DNA from 2 places in the Geobacillus sp. TFV-3 genome. Region 2 is predicted to be linked to the other one. Evidence: a T-box and tRNA genes for the amino acid it is inferred to sense, from the RefSeq annotation. Region 2 holds a T-box; the other holds one or more tRNA genes.
The links. A T-box is a leader RNA that pairs with one kind of tRNA and senses whether it is charged. The one in region 2 lies ahead of alaS (alanine--tRNA ligase), so its partner is inferred to be a tRNA-Ala.
Positions count from the first base shown of each region.

Region 1 (6,902 bases), 1.8 Mb from region 2:
TACATTTTTTCTATGGCATCGTTGGTTGCTTCAATCTTTTCAAGCAAGGAGGCATCTTCACTTTGATTCGCGTGTTGTCCCCCATCAACTTTGACGTTTCGAGTTCGTTTTCGCTTCCGGCCAGCGAACAACGAATCTTAGATGCTCTTGTTTCTTCGCCGCAATTATACACATACCCGAATGAACGGCAGCTTCGATTCGAGATCGTCTTGCGCGACCGCATTGTTCGGTCGGCGAGCGAGTTGGCGAAAAGCCGAGCGCGGTTTGCCATTTTCCGTTTTTCGCGCTGCAACAGCGATTTTTGGACGCGGGACGAGCGCGGCGGCTTTCATCTTCGTCCGGACGTCCCCGCTTCAGAAGCGATCAAGGACATTTTTGTCCATAGCGAGCGATACGCGTTTGAATGCGCGACCGCGATCGTCATCGTGTTTTACAAGGCCGTGCTTGACGTGATTGACACATCAGCGTTCAACCGGTTGTTTGCGGATTTGTTGCTGTATGACTGGCATACCGACCAGGATCTTGGCATTCGAACAAAAAAAGATGAACACTTTCTCCCCGGAGATTGCCTCTATTTCAAAAACCCGGAATTCGATCCGTTGACGCCGCAATGGCAAGGGGAAAACACGATCTACTTGGGCGATGGCTTGTTTTACGGGCATGGCATTGGCATTCAGACGCAGGATGGCATCATCGCCGCGCTCAATCGAAGACGAAAACGGGGAGCGACGAAATCCGCTTACCTGCTTCCCGATATCACGCAAGTCGATTTCGCTTATTTGTCCCAATTCGCCCGCGGCTTCGATGAATTCCGCCTGCCGATCCGCCGCCCGCGCTTTATCGTCGGAACCCTAGGGTCCGCTGCGTTCTTGCGCCGTTAGCGGGCCTTTTTCGTTTTTCTCCCACAAATACAGGGCGATTCCTGCTAAAATAAAAATACCGCCGATCCATTGAAACGGACGGATCGGTTCGCCAAACAGCCAGCATGCCAGAGCCGAGGCGCCGATCGGTTCAAATAAAATCGCCATCGACACCGTCGAGGCGCTCACCCATTTGACCGCCCAGTTCATGACCGAATGGCCGAGCAGCGTTGGAATGACGGCGAGAGCGAGAAAACAAAGCCAATCCGTCAGCTGATACGCCGTCAGCGAAAGGCGAAACAGCATCGCGTACAGCCACAACACCGCCGCGCTGATGCCATAGACGATGTATGTATACGTCACCAATAACAACCGTTGGCGCACCTCTTGGCCAAACAGCCAATACGCCGTGACAAACGCGCACGAAAGCAGCGCCAATCCATCACCGTACAGCGCCTCGCCGCTGACGCGGAAGTCTCCCCAGCTGATGAGAACGCTGCCGATAATGGCCAACACCGCGCTCCCGAACGCGGCGACGGTCAACCGTTCGCGGAAAAACAACGCGCCGCCTGCGAAGGCAAACAGCGGCTGCATCGCCACAAGCACGACCGAACTGGCAACGGATGTATAGTCGAGCGATTCAAACCAAAGGATAAAATGAAAGGCAAGCAACACCCCGGAACAAAGCGAAAACAGCCAATCGCGCCAAGAGATGCCTCGGAGTTCGCTTCGATGCCGGAGGAATAACGGCGTCATGATGGCGACGGCCAAAAAGAGCCGATAAAACGCGATCACCGCGGACGGCGCCTGCGACCATTTGACGAAAATGGCCGATGTCGATACGGCAAGCGCGCCGATGAATAGAGCGGCATAAGCCTTTGTAGTGCTTGAAGGCTTCATTCGTTTTCCTCTCCTTGTCTCTTCAAGCGCAATCCCTGGCCGCCGTTTTCACGCCGGGCGAAAACAGGCGTCATCGGGCGTTTTCTTTCATTATACCATGAATGAGGTGAGAAACGATGATGTTTGATCCGTTCCTCAAACTAGGGATTTCCGCCATTCTCGGGCTGATCATCGGGCTGGAACGGGAATTGAAGAGAAAACCGGTCGGGTTGAAAACGTGTCTTGTGATTTCCATTTCCAGCTGCTTGCTTACAATCGTTTCGATCGAATCGGCGTACGTCTTTCCGCTTAAAGACCATATTACAATGGATCCGCTTCGACTGGCGGCGCAAATTGTGTCCGGGGTCGGTTTTTTAGGGGCAGGCGTCATTTTGCGCCGCGGCAACGACAGCATCACCGGGCTGACGACCGCCGCGATCATTTGGGGGGCGGCAGGGATTGGAGTGGCGGTCGGCGCAGGCTTCTATTGGGAATCGGCGTTCGGCGTCGCGCTTCTCATTGTCAGTGTGGAACTCATTCCGTTTTTGATCAATTTTTTCGGGCCGAAGCAGCTGCGCGAAAAAGAGGTGCTGTTGCAAATCACCGTGGCGGACGCCAAAAACATTACAAAGGTCATCGACCATTTAAAACAACAGGACATCAACATTAAAACGATGCGCATTAAAGACGTTGAAGAGAATGAACATTTGCTGAAACTAAGAGCCGTCATTGACCAAAAGCGCTCGACCGCCGAACTTTACTACGTCATCCGCTCCATTGACGATGTTGTGCACGTTGATATTGAAAGCGGGTGATCAAAAAAGGATTGCAATTGTCCGCATCCATATATATAATGGGACATGGACAGATCATCCATATCCTTTTTTGGGGCATTAGCTCAGTTGGGAGAGCGTCGTGCTGGCAGCGCGAAGGTCACCGGTTCGAGCCCGGTATGCTCCATTCGCAAAACCCTTGCGTAGCAAGGGTTTTCTTTCAAACAAAGTCGGATGCATATCACAATTGTTGATTATCCACTATGCATCAATTTGACTGTGCGCAAGCCTTCCTGCCTTTTCCCTCGAACAAGGACGCCGGTTCTCCAGCTCATCAACACTTCCAAGAAACTCCCATATTTTGTTAGTATGATTGGAAAGGATGGAACAATCATGAATGAGCAGTTGCTCAAACAAATTTTGAATCAGTTTCATCAGCTTAACGAAAAGCTCGTTCAAGGACTTGACCAGCTCAACCAACGGCTCGGCCGCGAGACTCATCAGCTTAACGAAAAGTTTGACCAGCTCAACCAGCGACTTGACCATGAGATCCACCAGCTCAACGGAAAATTTGACCACCTCAACCAACGGCTCGACCGCCAGATTCATCAGCTTAACGAGAGGTTGGATCAAGTGGAAAACAACATGGCGACGAAAGAAGATGTGGCTGACCTTCCTCTCATCAAGTGGGCTGTTCTGGACGCCTCCGATTCCATCAAACGGTTAGAGGAAATTCAAGAAAACCAGCAGCGCATTATCGATTTGCTGTCCGCCCGCTCCATTCAACACGAAGCTGAACTGAAACGGATCAAGTAGGCCCCGCTTCTCGTTCAGCCCGGCTTAGATGTTCATGCCATCCTCACGGAGATGCTCCGTCTGGATGGTCTTTGTATTTTTTCAACCTCTCCTCAAGCTCTCGACGCGCTTGTTCGATGTCAAAATCGTCGTCTTCCGGCTGGCTGTAATCCATCTTCAGCCAATCTGGCACGATCTCGGTGCGGATCGGTTTGCGCATCGTTCTGCCGCCATCGGATGAAGACAGAGATGATCGCTGCTTTAGCCGCTGTTCCCGAAACGCCAACCGTGCGGCGCGCACTTGGTCCACGGTGCGATATCCTTTTTCCGTCCAGTCCCGCAAAATCGTTTCGACGTACACCCACCGTTTTGCGCCGTTTTCCACCGCGATTTTCAATGCTTCCAAGACCAGCTCTTCGGACGTCTCGTCCACCCACACGTTGATCTTTTCCCGCAAATAATCGCCGATCACCCCAAATCCGTTCTCCTCATAGAAGCGAACGATCTCCTTGTATGTGCGCACGCGCGCGTCTTCTTCGTCTTCTTTTTTCATCTCTGACGTCATCTCTGAAGTATTCTCTGGTATGGATGTGGTCAAATTGAGCGGCTCGACTGGCCAGTTTGAACAGCTGGACTGCTCATTTTGAACAGATGGATCGGCGATGCCGCCCGTCGTCTGCTCATGTTGAACCGTCGAAACCCCATCTTGAACCATCAAAGCGCCATCTTGAAGCATCGAAACGTCATCTTGAACGATCGTCTGTTCATCTTGCCCGCCCAGCGTTTCTTGCGTCCATTCAGCCAGTTTGTCATAGTCGATCCGGTACCATTTCGTTTTGTCAATCTTGGAACGGTTAAAATTCGCCGCGACGATGATCCCCATTTTTTCAAGCTTAGTGATGATCCGGCGAATCGTGCTTTCCGACCAGAACGGGAATTGTTCCTGCCAATCTCCGTACGTGTTGTACACCCACTTATAGCCGTCATGGACGTTTTCACTTTTCTCGAGCCAGTAATGCAGCTGCTGCACGACGATGCTTTCATTCAACCCGATCGCCATAGCCAGTTTAGGCAAAACGATCAGCGGTTGATCATCCAAAAGCAAGGCGGCCATGCCATCCTCTCCCTCCTCCAACATCCTCTATCGAGGAAATAGTTCCTCATCATTTCACTTTTTTGATAAACTTTATCGTGAACGAAAGCAAACGGCCTAAGAACGCGATAACCGCCATGTAGGCTTCATTTCGCATGGAAAAACAGCAAGAATCGGCATAAAATGCGCGACGATGCGTTGAAAACCATCATCGCGGCTGCTTCGTTCTTGTTTGAGAGGGACGGTGTGCGAGGACGAAACGCTTTTTCGAAGTGGAGGGATCGTTTTTGAAACAAATCGCCATGCTCTTGTTTTGTTTGCTGTTGATGTTCCCAATTTCCGCTTTTGCCCACCCGGGCGAGCTTGATGAGTTGGGCGGGCATTTCCGCAGCCGCGACTGCGTGTATTTGCTCCATGAGCCGACTGCGCTGGCGAAGCAGGCGAAAACGAAACAAGAGCTTGTCCGGCTTATTCAGCAATACAACGGCAACGAGAAGTGCAAGCGCAATCTCACTCCAGACCGAATTGACCTGGACGGCCATACGCTGGGGAAGAAGGATGATCGTTCTACGTTGCGCCTTGGCCGCACCTACCCGGCTGAATTGGTCAAGTGCATCGACGGCGATACGGCGAAATTCCGCGTCAACGGGCACGTGTATACGACGCGATTTTTGTTTATCGATACACCGGAGAGCACGATCCAAGTCGAACCGTATGGGAAAGAAGCGAGCCGGTTTACGTGTTCCCGCCTCCATCAAGGGAACATTACGCTTGAGACCGACGGAGACGCGCTGTTTGACAAATACCAGCGGCTGCTCGCCTGGGTGTGGGTCGGCAAGCGCCTGCTGCAAGAAGACCTCGCCAAAGCCGGGCTGGTGGAGGATTTTTACGATTACGGCACATACAAATACGAAGCACGCGTCCGCAAGGCGTACGAGGAGGCGAAACGAACCGGAGCGGGCATGTACGGCAGGCACGCCGCTGGAGAGAGGGAGGGGGTAGGGACGGACATGCGGCCGCAGACCGGGGAAAAGACGGCCAAAACCGATCACCCGCCAGCTTTGGAGAACAAAACGCCGCCCGAACGATCCGGCCGTCCGGTTCTTTATACGCTGCTTGGCCTAGCGGCGGCCGCCGCGCTCTATTGGCTCATCCGCCAATTGAAATGATCAACGGCCGGTGATGGAACGAATATCGGGCTTTGCAACAATGTTTTTCAAATTGAGAAACCTTGCAGCGCCGCAGTTTCATCCCTTGAGCTTTCTCACAAACGGATCAAGGGAATCCGTTGTGTTTCGCCGGCCTTCTGGCGAAAAGAAAAAGCCTGTCCCCATCGGGCAGGCCTTTTCTTCAACGCTTTCATCTCATTTTCTTTCTCCCTCACTGCCTCGGAAGCAGCTCTTCAATGCCATCCGCGCCGTTTTCCACCCGCGCCGGCGCCGAATCGAGCCGCCGAAATCCGTATTTCTCAAGGTGCATGATTTGTTCATCGGTCAAGTCAGCGTATGCGACAACGGACGGCGTGCCGGACGATTTGTAAATCAAATTGCCGGTCACCGGGCATTGAAACGCGTCAGCGACAAATCCTTCTCCATCTTGGATCGTAAACAGCCGAATCGGCATGACGTTCATATCCTTCCCTCTTTCCGTTCATCCTCATTACTTATGACTTCCCCGCCTCCCCCATTCTATACAAGCCGTTTGCCGACAATGACCAAATCGCGTTCCACGCCGTCCAATTCCGCCACGCGTGGAAAGTATCCCCATCGTTCAAATCCGAAGCGGGAGAAAAGCCGCAAACTCGGTTCGTTGTGGGCAAAAATAAAGCCGAGCAGCGTCTTGATCCCAAGAGACGGCGCTTGATCGACCGCCCGCTCGAGCAGCTTCGTCCCAAGCCCCCGGCCGCGGTGCGTTTCGGCGATATAAATGCTCACCTCCGCCGTATGGCGGTACGCCGGGCGGCCGTAAAACGACTGAAAGCTGAGCCAGGCGCAAACCACACCGTCGTCCTCGACGACCCAAAGCGGACGATGGTGCGGATTATGGGCCTCAAACCACGCCCGCCGGCTTTCGACCGACACCGGCTCCAAGTCCGCCGTCACCATCCGGCTTGGGATCGTTTCATTATAAATGCGGACGATGTGCGGCAAATCCGGCGCGGCCGCATCGCGGATTAAAAACGATTCCATTGTGCATCCCCCACCTTTATTCGTTTCTATAAGCAGGAAAAGCGGGAGTATAATCATAACATATGTACAGATAAAGGAAAGAGAAAAGACATGAAACGCCAGCTTGTCGTGTATCTTGTGCCGCTCGCCGCGTTTCTCGGCCCGTTTACGCAAACAATTTACACTCCTATTTTACCAGAAATGCGAGAGGCGTTTGCGGCTTCTTCGTTTCTCATCTTTCAATGCTACATGGGAATAGCGTTCGATCCGATGGCCGGCAGCATGCTGTTTGCCGCCGTCGGCTACCGTCTCGTCTATGCGGTCGATGACTTGC
Region 1 covers NZ_MPSP01000001.1:2,822,423-2,829,324, forward strand. The annotation lists gene BJQ97_RS14325 (protein-glutamine gamma-glutamyltransferase) at 63-881, shown strand; gene BJQ97_RS14330 (DMT family transporter) at 852-1,760, opposite strand; gene BJQ97_RS14335 (MgtC/SapB family protein) at 1,877-2,554, shown strand; tRNA gene BJQ97_RS14340 (tRNA-Ala) at 2,627-2,699, shown strand; gene BJQ97_RS17735 (hypothetical protein) at 2,906-3,328, shown strand; gene BJQ97_RS14350 (DnaD domain-containing protein) at 3,372-4,421, opposite strand; gene BJQ97_RS14355 (thermonuclease family protein) at 4,703-5,569, shown strand; gene BJQ97_RS14360 (hypothetical protein) at 5,781-6,032, opposite strand; gene BJQ97_RS14365 (GNAT family N-acetyltransferase) at 6,089-6,589, opposite strand; gene BJQ97_RS17740 (hypothetical protein) at 6,680-6,902, shown strand, end outside.
Region 1: it encodes a tRNA-Ala, which carries the amino acid that the T-box ahead of alaS (alanine--tRNA ligase) is inferred to sense. The anticodon was not compared.

Region 2 (6,902 bases):
ACACGGCCGCGCTTTTAATGAGCCGCTTTTGTTCGAGCTGCTCGGCAATCGCCGCCGCCGATGAACCGATCGGAATCGACACATGAACCGGGGTGCGGTCATCCGGGTCGACGGGCTTAAGCGCTGAGCGGATGTATAAGAAACTGCTGGCGCCGGCAATGACAAGCGCCGCCAGCAGAACAGCACAAATAATCAAGACGATTTTCCGCACAAGCCGCGCCTCTGGCGCCCTAAAATCGTTCTGTTTCATCTTTGTCCTCCTTTCATCCCCGCCATATTATACTACAAAGTTCCGCATTTTTCGCCCTTGACGGCAAAAAATGCAAAACCGGGGAAGGAAACACGCCAGTCAACCAAAGCCTTTCACAGCGTTTGGCGAATAAACAATAAGAGGTGCACGAAACACAACTTATCGTTTCTCAGCGCATAATACGGCCATAAGAAAAGGGGCCTCGATCCTTTTGGCCCCCTCTGCTGTCTGTTATTCGTCGTCTTCCTCTTCCTGTTCAGCGCAAAACGTATTCCATACTTCTTCGATCATGTCCCACTCTTCTTCCGTCTCGATTGGGAGCAGTTCGCCTTCTTTGTTCTCATCCCCAGGGATGAAGGCGGAAACGTGCACTTCCGTCTCGCCGTTCTCATCTTCCGCCTCAACGCCGACGGGATAGTAAAACACATACGATTTTCCAAAATCATCCGATTCAAACGTAAACAAAATTTCACACAGCTGTTCGTTGCCATGTTCGTCGACAACGGTAATATGACGGTCTCCGTGTTCCATGTTTTCTCCTCCAATTTATCGTTTACTGTCCAAATAGGACTGCAAAATGACGGCCGCCGCCATTTTGTCGATCACTTTCCGCCGCTTTTTTCGGCTGACGTCGGCAGCGATCAACATCCGTTCGGCGGCCATCGTCGACAGCCGTTCATCCCAAAGCACAACGGGCAAAGAAAACTCCTTGCGCAGCATGGCGGCGAACCGTTCGCTCGCCTCAGCGCGCGGCCCAAGCGTGCCGTTCATGTTTTTCGGCCACCCGACCACAATCGCATCGACGCCGTACTCATCGATGATGGCGCGCAGCCGCTTTAAGCCGTAGTCGCCGCGCTCCGCATCTATGGTGATTGTTTCCAATCCTTGCGCTGTAAGGCCGAGTTCGTCGCTAACGGCAACGCCGAGCGTTTTCGTTCCCAAATCTAATCCTAGCGTCCGCATCAGGTTAATCCTTTCGTTGCCCCTGTAAATAGAATTTCACCAATTCCTCGATTAATTCGTCGCGTTCGATTTTGCGGATGAGCGCGCGCGCGTCTTTATGGCGCGGAATGTAAGCTGGGTCGCCGGACAACAAGTAGCCGACAATTTGGTTGATCGGATTGTAGCCTTTTTCCTGCAAGGCGCCATACACCGTCAACAACACTTCGCGAACGTTCGTCTCGGCCGGCTCCTCGGAAAAATGAAACTGCATCGTTTGGTCAAACGAGCTCACCATTTCCACCTCGCTCCTTATTCAGGCACCCCGTCCTTTTACATCCATTGTACACGATCCGCGCCGATTAGGAAACGGATTTCACCCACGTTTCGACGCAGCTGAGCGCTTCACCGACTTTGTTCGCATCCTTGCCGCCGGCTTGCGCCAAATCCGGGCGCCCGCCGCCCCCACCGCCGCAACGCGATGCCACTTCTTTCACCAGTTTGCCGGCATGGAACCCTTTTTTCACCAAGTCATCCGTTACCGCGGCAATCAGTTGCACTTTTCCTCCCTGAACGGACGCCAACACGATGACCGCCGTGCCGAGCTTTTGTTTCAAATCATCAGCCATAGCCCGCAGTTGATTCATGTCATTGGCCTGCACTTTCGCCGCCAACACCGGCACGCCATTTACATCTTTCACTTGACGGATAAGGTGCTCCGCTTCCATATGGGCGAGGCGGGCAGCAAGCGATTCCTTTTCGCGCTCAAGCTCTTTCAGCTCCGCAAACAGTCCGTCAAGACGCGCATTCAATTCTTTCGGGCTTGTTTTCAGTTTTTGCGCCGCCTCTTGCAAAATGGCCAGCTGTTCGCTCATAAAGCGGTACGCCGCTTCCCCAGTCACTGCTTCAATCCGGCGCGTGCCGGCGCCGATGCCGGATTCGGAGACGATTTTAAACAACCCGATGGCTGATGTGTTGGGCACATGGCAGCCGCCGCACAACTCGAGGCTGTAGTCGCCGACTTTGACGACGCGGACGATGTCGCCGTATTTTTCGCCAAACAATGCCATCGCACCCATCGCCTTTGCTTCTTCAAGCGGCTTATAGAAAATGTCAACCGGGAGGCTTTTCCAAATTTGTTCGTTGACGATGGCTTCGATGCGCTCGAGCTCGTCCGGCTTCACTTGTCCAAAATGGGTGAAGTCAAAACGAAGCCGGTCCGGGGCGACAAGAGACCCCGCTTGGTTGACATGGCGGCCGAGCACGTCTTTCAGCGCTTGATGGAGCAAATGGGTCGCCGTATGGTTTTTCACGATGCGCATCCGCTTTGCTTCATCGACGCGCGCCGTATAGCGGGCTCCTTTTTTCACCGTTCCGCGTTCGACGATGATCGCATGAAGATGTTGGCCGTTCGGCGCTTTTTGTACATCTTTGACGACCGCTGTTCCTGTTTCGCTTTCAAACACGCCTTGGTCAGCGATTTGTCCTCCGCTTTCGGCGTAAAATGGCGTCACATCAACGATGATTTGCGCCTCTTCGCCGGCTTTCACTTCCTCGACAAGCCGTCCGTCTTTAACGATGGCGATGACCGTGGATGCGGCAACAAGCTCATCGTAGCCGACAAACCGGCTTTCATCTTTAATGTCACCGAGCACTCCGCCTTGCACTTGCATCGAATCGACATCTTGCCGGGCCGCCCGCGCCCGTTCGCGCTGCCGCTCCATCTCGCACTCAAATCCGGCATGGTCGACCGTCATGCCCGCTTCAGCGGCATACTCTTCCGTCAGCTCGATCGGAAAGCCGTACGTATCATACAGGCGGAACGCTTCCTCGCCCGGAATGATGCGGCTTCCTTGCTCTTTCGCCTTTTCGATCACCTCCGCCAATATGGCGAGCCCTTCATGGAGCGTTTCATGGAACCGTTCTTCTTCCGTCCGGATGACGCGGGCGATGAAATCGGCTTTTTCTTTCACCTCTGGATAGTAATCGTGCATAATCTCGCCGACGACCGGAACAAGTTCGTACATAAACGGGCGTTCAATGCCGATATGTTTCGCATAGCGCACCGCGCGGCGGAGCAGGCGGCGCAGCACGTAGCCGCGGCCCTCATTTGACGGCAGCGCCCCGTCGCCGATTGCAAACGTCACCGCGCGAATATGGTCGGCGATCACCTTAAAGGCGACGTCTTTGTCCGGATCTTCACCATACCGCTCGCCGGCGATCTGCTCGGTCGCGCGGATGATCGGCAGGAACAAGTCGGTTTCAAAGTTCGTCGGCACGTCTTGCAAAATCGAGCACATCCGCTCCAAGCCCATGCCGGTGTCGATGTTTTTCTTCGGCAGCGGCGTGTACGTGCCGTCCGGGTTATGGTTAAACTGCGAAAAGACAAGGTTCCATACTTCTAAATAGCGGTCATTTTCCCCTCCTGGGTACAGCTCCGGATCGTTTGGATCGTTGCCGAACGCTTCGCCGCGGTCGTAAAAAATTTCCGTGTTCGGACCGCTCGGGCCTTCGCCGATGTCCCAGAAGTTGCCTTCGAGGCGAATGATCCGCTCTTCCGGCAAGCCGATTTCATTGCGCCAAATGTTGTACGCTTCCTCGTCTTCCGGATGGACGGTGACGGACAACCGTTCCGGATCAAAACCGATCCATTTGTCGCTCGTCAAAAACTCCCATGCCCAATGGATCGCTTCGCGCTTGAAGTAATCGCCGATCGAAAAGTTGCCGAGCATTTCAAAAAACGTATGGTGGCGCGCCGTTTTCCCGACGTTTTCAATGTCGTTGGTGCGGATCGATTTTTGCGCGTTGCAAATGCGCGGGTTTTCCGGAACGATGCGCCCGTCAAAGTATTTTTTCAACGTCGCAACGCCGCTGTTGATCCACAACAGCGACGGGTCGTCGACCGGAATGAGCGATGCGCTCGGCTCAACTGCATGGCCTTTTTCTTGGAAAAAGTCTAAAAACATGCGCCGCACTTGGGCGGATGTCAGCTTTTTCATGATGATCCTCCCCTTTCGCCTTTTATATAAAAAAACTCCCATCCCCTGCAGGGACGAGAGTTATGCTCGCGGTACCACCCTGTTTATGGGCAAAAAACGCCCATCACCTCTTTGGCCGTAACGCAGCCTTGCGTCAGGTTTTGCCTGCGCTCCGGATTAGCCTTCTGTTGCCCTTCATCTGGAATTTCTTTCAGCCGCGGAAATTCCTCTCTGTGCGCGAGCTCGCGCGTTAAGATGGACTGCAACATACTCGATCCGTCATGGCGTTATGTATTCACTTTCTTCATTGAAAGATTATAGACAAGCAGAAAGCATTTGTCAATGCGAAGCATAATGCTCTTTCCAATGGGTGATGGCCACTTTCAGCACCGCCGCCGTCGGAACGGCAAGAATGAGGCCGAGCACGCCGGCGAGCTCACCGCCGGCAAAGAGGGCGAGCATAATGACAAGCGGATGCATATGCACACTTTTGCCGATGATCAGCGGCGACAAAACGTTCCCTTCTAAAAACTGCAAGGTAAAAATGATGACAAGCACGATCACGACCATTTTCAGCGAGACGGTGGCAGCCAAAATGACCGCCGGCACCGCACCGATCAGCGGGCCGAAATACGGAATGATGTTCGTCACGCCAATGACAAAGCCGAGCAAGAGCGGATAATCCATGCCGGCAAGCCACATTCCGAGCGACGCCGCCAGACCGATCGCCGTGCAGACGAACAGTTGGCCGCGGATGTAGCCGCCAAGCGATTCATCGACATCCTTCAAAAACGTCATCCCCGGCCCACGCCACCGCTTCGGTGTCATGTACCAAACCGCTTTTTTCAACACCTCGATGTCTTTTAACATATAGAAGACGATAAACGGAATGATCAGCAGCGTCGCCGCCGAACCGATGAACGATTTGGCGGCATTGATCGCCATCGTGACGGCGGCCGCGGCCGCCTGCTCAAACTGCACAAACATCGCTTCGATGCGCGTGTGCACCTCAAGCGGCCAATTCGACGTCTCGTCGTGGATGTGGCGCACCCATTGGCGGTATGTATTCATCAAAGACGGCAGCTGTTCATCCAGTTCACGCAACTGGGCGATGAATAACGGCACGCCGCGGTACAGGCCGTAGCCGACCAAACCGAAAAGCAACAAATAAATGAACAAAATGGCAAGGGCGCGCGGCATTCCTTTGCGATGGACGGATTCCACAAGCGGGTAGAGCAAATACGTAATAAACGACGACAGCAAAAACGGCGTCAACACCGTTGTAATAAAATCGATGACCGGCCACCAAACGTCTTTCATCCGAACGATCAAATAGATGATTGCCGTCACGAGCAGCCATTTTCCGATGCGAAAGAACGACAGCCATTGTTGCTCGCCCAATTGCCACACCTCCTACCGTTTAGTGTAGAAGATGCGGCGAGAAATATGCCTTCACCGCTTTTAGCACTATTTTACAACCACAAGGCACCGCCCCCGCGCAAAGGCGAGGGCGGCAGCGCTGTCAGCGCATCGCTTGCATCAAGCGGCGGCGCATCCTTCGCATTGTGCGACCGTTCATCCAATCGTTTCGTTGGGCAAGCTGATAAGCAGCAACGCCTAATCCGACTGCTAACAGCGACGTCATCATTCGGTTCATGCGTGTCCCCCCTAAAATTGGATCGTGCGTTCGTGGTCGTCAAACAAGTCGTCAAGAGAACTCAACGTTCCATCTTCTTCCACTTGATGAGCGTGGATCATTCCTTTCGAGACTGACAGCTCAATAAAGCAATCCCAGCAGTAGTATTGGTTGACGCCGATTTTCCCTAAATTTTTTCGTTTGCAATTCGGGCAAATGAGCATGGACAGCCACTCTCCTTACATCGTTGTTTCCACGGTGACCACGCCTTCTCTGGCGGTGAACGGAGCAAGCTCCATTCGTTTCTTTCCTTCAGTCAAATCGGAAAAAAATCCCTCGCTGATCTCGTATCCGTCAATTTTGCCCAATTGCCCGTCAAAATATACGTCATCCAACAGTCCGATCGTTGTTCCGTCCGCGGCGACAACCATGCTGCCAGCGAGACCGCGTTCGCCGTAAAGAGAGTGGCCGCTGTCAAAAGAAGGAAACGGCTGGAAGCTATCTGCGTCACAAATGATGACTCGGTCTTTTTCGAACGACTGCACGGCTGAAAGCGGCAAATAGCGGCGGCGGCCGAACAAACCCCCCCGTTCGGCGACAAGCCCTTTGACCGCGCCGTGGCTGGTAAACCAAATGTCAGCGATCGTTCCGACCATTTTTCCCGTCGTTTGCTCATAAAGGGGAAGTCCCTTGATGTCGGAAAACGTCCGCATCGTTCTCCCACCTTTCCAGCCACCTTTAGCTTGGCTCATCGCCCATAAAGTCATACGGCGTAACGTTTTCCATCCCCATGTTCGCGTCTTCAAGCGGCAGTTCAACCTCGACAAACGGCGCCGCCGCTCCCGCCAGCTTCTCAGCGAGCGCGGTCTGGCGCGTTCCGTCGCTTTGTTTTGCGACGCCGAATCGAAACGCCTCCTCTTCCCCACATAAAATGAGAAACTGCTTGCTTCTTGTCACCGCAGTATACAACAAATTCCGTTTCAACATCCGGTAATAGCTTTTGACGACGGGCAAAATGACGATTGGAAACTCGCTTCCTTGCGCCTTATGAACCGAACAGCAGTACGCATGGGTGATTTGTCCTAAATCTTGCCGTGTG
Region 2 covers NZ_MPSP01000001.1:987,527-994,428, reverse strand. The annotation lists gene mltG (endolytic transglycosylase MltG) at 1-250, opposite strand, end outside; gene BJQ97_RS04935 (DUF1292 domain-containing protein) at 482-781, opposite strand; gene ruvX (Holliday junction resolvase RuvX) at 797-1,213, opposite strand; gene BJQ97_RS04925 (IreB family regulatory phosphoprotein) at 1,218-1,484, opposite strand; gene alaS (alanine--tRNA ligase) at 1,552-4,188, opposite strand; T-box leader at 4,235-4,459, opposite strand; gene BJQ97_RS04915 (AI-2E family transporter) at 4,507-5,568, opposite strand; gene BJQ97_RS04910 (YrzQ family protein) at 5,690-5,824, opposite strand; gene BJQ97_RS04905 (hypothetical protein) at 5,836-6,027, opposite strand; gene BJQ97_RS04900 (PRC-barrel domain-containing protein) at 6,043-6,516, opposite strand; gene recD2 (SF1B family DNA helicase RecD2) at 6,542-6,902, opposite strand, start outside.